DNA from 2 places in the Corynebacterium sp. PCR 32 genome. Region 2 is predicted to be linked to the other one. Evidence: riboswitches for the same ligand, from Rfam matches in the RefSeq annotation. Region 2 holds a riboswitch; the other holds the start of a gene.

Region 1 (3,134 bases), on a different contig from region 2:
CAAGCCCGCACACCCGCGGGCCGACAAGCAACTCATCACGCACCGTTCGCGCGACGAATTGGTGCTCCGGATCTTGAAAAACCATGCCGATACGCTGTGCCAACGCTCTCGAGGACCAGTCCATTGGATTCACGCTCGCATCGTACCTGCGTGCTGTCTTTCGACGCCTCCTGACAAACTGCGAAAATGTCCGACGTCCCCCATGGTCATCACGGGGATGCCGGGAAGACTGGCATACGGTCCACGAGCCGGTTCCATCACCCGAGGGCCCCCATCCCACGGCATCAACATCACCGTCAACCGGCGCGAGTAACCCTGCCAGAGTCGACGCAACAGTCGATTTACCTGCTCCATTGCGGCCGGTCATAACTGTTGGGGTCGTCGTCACATCCATAGTGATCCCGTCGTTGACCGCGACACCACCCCACCCCACGGCCACATCACGTGCGCGCAGCAACGCGGCGCCTGGTGATACGTCCCGTGGTGCGCACTGTTCGCGTTCTCGCCGCCATGTCGAATCGATGGGCATCGGCACGTCAGGAATCCATACGCCATCCTGCGCCAGCTGTGGCCCCATCGTGTGGGTAATCTCATCAGGGTGTCCGTCGGCAACAATAGTGGAATCCCCCACGACCATGATCCGATCAATGACATCCCACCACACGTCCACACGGTGTTCCACAATGACTACTGTGGCACCAGTGCGCTCGGCAGCGGAGACAACAGCGTGGCGAATATCGTGGACGCCCTCGGGGTCGATATTCGCAGTCGGCTCATCTAAGAGGATCAAACCGGCGCCCATCGCCACCACACCAGCCAGCGCCAAGCGCTGCTTCTGCCCACCGGAAAGTTTCTCCGTCGGATGATTATTCGGCACGGTTAGCCCAACTAGATCACGTGCCCAGTCCACGCGCTCCCAAATGTCCTCACGCGGGAAGCCCAGATTTTCGCAGCCGAATGCAATATCGTCCCCCACCCGCGAGGCAATGACCTGCGAATCAGGATCCTGCAACACCAAGCCAACCTGGCCACGCACCCTGCGCGCATCCTCGCCATTGATGAGCAGGTGGCCCGCGTAATCCCCGTCATCGGAATCACCCAACACACCAGCCATCGCGGACATCAAGGTCGACTTCCCTGACCCTGAGGCACCTAACAACAAGACTTTGTCGCCGGGATTAACTCGAAAATTGACATTCGCCAACACTGGGCGGCGGCGTCCGGCGTGCCGCCATCCAAAACCCTCCGCAACAACACACGCAGGGGTACAGGCGGGATCGTCTGCGGATGCCATTAGACCAACTCAGCGCTTTCTCGGCCAGCAGCAAAGCGATCCAACGCTCCCGCGGTGGCCAACGCTCGAACGAGGTAGAAACCGAGTACACCAGCTAAAACAGCACCAGATATGGACAATGACGCGAGATAAATCATGTTGTAGTCCATCGACCGTGCATAGTTACCCGACGCCCACTCATAACACCATTCAACGGCTGACGCCCCTATACCAGACAGGACCGCGACTACCAGCGAATAGCGCGCGTAGAGAAACGCCACGAATACTAACTCTGCACCAACCCCCTGCGCCAGACCGGAATACACCGTAGTGATGCCCCACTGGTTGCCCAACACCGCAGATATTATCGCTGCGATAACTTCCACCATGATCGCCGCCCCCGGCTTACGAATAATGGTGCCACCCAAGACGCCGCCAAGGAGCCAGATCCCCGTCACTAGTCCACCAATGCCAGGAAGGAGAGAATCCATTGCGGTGTACCAGGCGCCACCAATACCGTTCCAGGCCCAGAAAATTAAGCCTGTTGCAACGCCTAGCACAGCCGCGGTGATGATATCCACCACGCGCCACCTCGTGATGTCGCGGCGGGCTCGCCGCGCTGAAACTGATGTCGATGTGTCCTTGTCAGCCGACTTGTGATTGATCATGAACAGCTTTACTCCCTATCGCCGGCGTGATCCGGATCAGGTTCATACGGTCGACATTTCCACTCACAGGCCGATTAATCATCGGCGGTGGCAGAAATGTCCTCTCAGCCCGATATCGTGGGCTCCCGCGAAGTACGGATATGAGGATAACACTCAGGTTATGCTGATTTTATGACCTCATCTGTCGAGCATCCTTCGAGTGCGCCATGGGGAACGTCTGATTCACCCCTGGACTGTCCGCATGTCGCGATCATTTTTGAAGGCGGGGGCATGCGGAATAGCTACACCGCCGGTGCGGTGCAAGCATTGATTGATCACAAGGTGAACCCCGGATGGGTGGGCGGAGTATCAGCGGGAACAACACATGTGGTCAATTTCCTTATTAAAGATCGCACTCGGGCGCGATCATCCTTTGTTGATTTTGTAGAGGATCCACGCTTTGGCGGGTGGAAAACTTTTGCTCGAGGTCAAGGATATTTTAATACACAATTTATCTATTCCGATGCTGTTATGCCGGGTGAAATTGCTGAGATGGATTTCGATGCCTTCATGGCCAGTACACCCCAGTTCGCACTTGGTGCATTGCGGGCAGATACAGGGACAATGACATGGTGGCGTCGAGAGAATGTCCACACGTTGGAGGAGCTTTCGGCGTATACGCGGGCGTCGTCGACGATTCCATTTTTCATGCCCGTTGCTAAAGTCGATGGACAGTCCTACTACGACGGTGCGATGGGCCCAACAGGTGGATTTGCTTACGACGCGGCTATCGAGGATGGATTTTCAAAGTTCCTTTTTATCTTGACACGGCCTCGGTCATTTCGGAGGGAACCCATGCCACAGCCACGGTTGATTCGGAGTTATTTTCGGAAAGAACCCGCCATTGCGGAAGCACTTCTTCAACGAGCAGAACGATATAATAGATCGAAAGAAAAGATCGCACGCTGGGAAGAAGAGGGTACAGCAATGGTTTTTTACCCTGATCAGATGCCTGTTCATAATAAAGAAAGAAATGTGGAAAAATTGCAGCGTTCATACCAGATGGGCGTGAATCAGGTCGCCCGAGAGTGGCCTCAGTGGGAAGAATTCTTACGTCGATAGGTAGTCCGCTTGTACACTGGCGACCAGTGACAGCCGTAAAGATCTCGTGTCCACAGTTCAGGAGAAGATCCGTGTCAACGTCATTTATTTAT
Region 2 (3,134 bases):
AGGCGCGGAGCCCACACCCGAGGATGGAGTGACGATTGCTACGGTTTCTGTAGGGGCACCCACCTCCGGCATACCGAGCATCGTCTCACCGTAGGTGTCGCGAATATCCTGGCTAATCCGCATGGAGCAGAACTTAGGACCGCACATGGAACAAAAATGCGCGGTTTTCGCGGGCTCCGCGGGCAGTGTTTCGTCGTGGTACGCCTGTGCTGTCTCCGGATCAAGTGACAAGGCAAATTGATCCTCCCAGCGGAACTCAAATCGGGCTTTGCTCATGGCATCATCCCATGCTTGCGCGCCGGGGTGTCCTTTCGCGACGTCGGCGGCGTGTGCGGCAATCTTATAGGTAATGACGCCGGTTTTGACATCGTCACGGTTGGGGAGACCGAGGTGTTCTTTGGGGGTGACGTAGCACAGCATGGCCGTGCCGCCCATGGCGATGGTGGCTGCGCCGATGGCAGAGGTGATGTGGTCGTAGCCTGGGGCGATGTCGGTGACCAGTGGGCCGAGAGTGTAGAAAGGGGCACCATTGCACCAGTCTTGTTCGAGACGAATATTCTCCTCGACGAGGTTGAGTGGAATGTGGCCGGGGCCTTCCACCATCACCTGCACGTCGTGTTCCCAGGCGCGGCGAGTGAGTTCGGCGAGGGTGCGCAACTCGGCGAATTGTGCTTTGTCGTTAGCGTCGGCAATGGAGCCGGGGCGGAGACCATCGCCGAGGGAGAAGGCGATGTCGTAGCGGGCAAAGATGTCGCAGAGTTCGTCGTAGTGTTCGTAGAGGAAGTTTTCTTTGTGGTGGGCGAGACACCACCCGGCCATGATGGATCCGCCGCGTGAGACAATCCCGGTCACGCGATCGGCGGTGAGCGGGACGTACGGCAGCCGCACGCCGGCGTGAATGGTCATGTAGTCAACACCTTGCTCTGCCTGCTCAATCACAGTGTCTCGGAAGATTTCCCAGGTCAGGGCGGCTGCTTCACCGTTGACTTTCTCTAAAGCTTGATAAATCGGCACCGTGCCAATTGGCACTGGCGAGTTGCGGATGATCCATTCGCGGGTGGTGTGGATGTCGTCACCGGTGGAGAGATCCATGACGGTATCTGCACCCCACTTCGTCGCCCACCGCAGTTTCTCCACTTCCTCATTGATGGATGATGTCACCGCCGAGTTACCAATGTTGGCGTTCACCTTGGTAAGAAAGCGCCGGCCGATGATCATCGGCTCCGACTCCGGGTGGTTCACATTCGCCGGGATGATCGCACGCCCGGCGGCAACCTCGGCGCGGACGAGTTCAGGGTCGCATTGTTCCCGCACGGCAATGTATGTCATCTCGGGCGTAATTATGCCGCGACGTGCGTAGTGCATGTGGGTGACGCAGTGGCCGTCGCGGGCGCGGAGTGGTTGGCGTGTGGTGCCTTGCCATTCTTGGGAGGAGGCGCCACGTTTGACGGCTGATCGGCCGTCGTCGTCCAGCTTTTTGCCACGTGCCTGGTAGGTGGTGGTGTCGTTGCGGCTGGCAATCCAGGGGGTGCGCATGTCGGGGAGCCCGCGGGTGGGCTCGGTGTCGGGGCCCATGGTGCGGTAGATGCGGGCAGGGTCGTTGGGGCCGGTGGGGGAGTCATCGAGTGTGACTTCGGTGTAGGGTACGCGGATCCCGTTGTGCTCAATGAAGCGTTCGCGGTGTTTGGGATGGTTCTCGCCGTGGATGGTGTGGGGGCGGGGTGGGTGGTTGGTGGGCGCAGACATGCCTCAGGTCCTCTCTTCCTTCGCCGGTATGATCCGGACAGGTTCGGACGGTCGGAGCGGCAGTAGCTCCCTCTCAGCCCGTGCCGTGGGCTCCCGTGGGGTTCGCGAACAAGTGTAGGCGACGGGTTGGCATGGTCATGATGATTGTGGCAAATCGTTGCGATGGGGGTGGAGTGTGTCTTACAGCCAGCCGGCATTGCGGGCGATGGTGGCTGCCTCGGTTCGTGTGGTGGTGTGTGTTTTGGCGATGGCGCGGGAGATGTGGTTGCGCACAGTGCCTGGGGAGAGGAACAGTGTGGTGGCGATGTGCGCGATGGGTGCACCGGTGAGTGCTTCGCGGAGGACGTCGCGTTCACGTTCGGTGAGGGGGTTATCTCCTGTGCGGCGGACAGTGTCGTGGAGTGCGAGGGGGACGGCTGTTTTTCCAGCATAGACGTCACGTATTGCGGTGGTTAGTGTGTCAACGGGGGAGTCTTTGACGACGAAGCCACGGGCGCCAGCGTCGAGTGCGCGTTGCAGGTATCCGGGCCGGCCGAAGGTTGTCACGATGATGACTCGGCAGCCGGTGTTCTGGGTGAGGGTGGCGGTTGCGGTGATGCCGTCGATGCCGGGCATGTCAATGTCAATGAGGGCGACATCGGCCTTGCTATTAGCGATTTTTTCCGTGAGATGGGTGGCGTCGGTGGCGGTGCCAACGACGGTGAGGTCAGCCTCCAAGGTCAGCAGTGACGCGAGGGCTCCGAGGATGAGTGATTGGTCATCGGCTAAAAACACGCGGATGGGATTGGCCGAATCTGGATCCGTCGTGGCGGTGTGTGTGGTGTTCGTGGTGGTCATGGTTGTTTGTCCGGTGTGATGTGGGTGGTCGGTGGTGTTGTGTCTGGTGTCATGGTGATGACGACGGTGGTTCCTTCATGTGGGCGTGAGTAGATAGTGGCTGATGCGTTGTTGTTCTGTGCGCGGCGTGTCATGCCGTTGATCCCGTGGCCTCCGTGGGTGGGGTGTGTGCTGTCGAAACCGTCGCCGTTGTCGGTGATGGTGAGGCTGTCGGGTGTTGCGGTGATGGATGCGGTTGTCGCGTGGGAGTGGCGGAGGATGTTGGTGGTTGCTTCTGTGATGATTGCGGCGTAGAGGGCGCCGGTGGCGGGTGGGATGGTGGTGTCGGTGGTGGCTGTCATGGTGATACCGGCGGAAGTGCAGACTGCTCGTGATTCGTTGATGGCGTCGTGTAGTGAGGGTGGGGAGAGTTCGTCGAGGGCGGCTCGCATGTCGTTGAGTGCGGAGTGGGAGAGGTTGTAGATGTCGTCGATGTGTGTGCTTGCGGTGGTGGGGTCGGCGGCGGCCAACCGGGATGCGAGTTGTGCTTTGACTGCGATGACGGTGAGGCT

Evidence for each region. A riboswitch is a leader RNA that binds a small molecule or an ion and turns the genes downstream of it on or off. The one in region 2 is predicted to bind thiamine pyrophosphate.
Region 1: another riboswitch for thiamine pyrophosphate. It lies ahead of V5S80_RS04630 (ECF transporter S component); the one in region 2 lies ahead of thiC (phosphomethylpyrimidine synthase ThiC).

What each region holds. Positions count from the first base shown of each region.
Region 1 covers NZ_JBAHVL010000002.1:157,193-160,326, reverse strand. Annotated here, with positions in the region: gene V5S80_RS04635 (ABC transporter ATP-binding protein) at 1-1,294, opposite strand, end outside; gene V5S80_RS04630 (ECF transporter S component) at 1,294-1,941, opposite strand; TPP riboswitch at 1,935-2,080, opposite strand; gene V5S80_RS04625 (patatin family protein) at 2,113-3,042, shown strand; gene V5S80_RS04620 (hypothetical protein) at 3,114-3,134, shown strand, end outside.
Region 2 covers NZ_JBAHVL010000001.1:95,514-98,647, forward strand. Annotated here, with positions in the region: gene thiC (phosphomethylpyrimidine synthase ThiC) at 1-1,746, opposite strand, end outside; TPP riboswitch at 1,744-1,853, opposite strand; gene V5S80_RS00355 (DNA-binding response regulator) at 1,927-2,583, opposite strand; gene V5S80_RS00360 (sensor histidine kinase) at 2,580-3,134, opposite strand, start outside.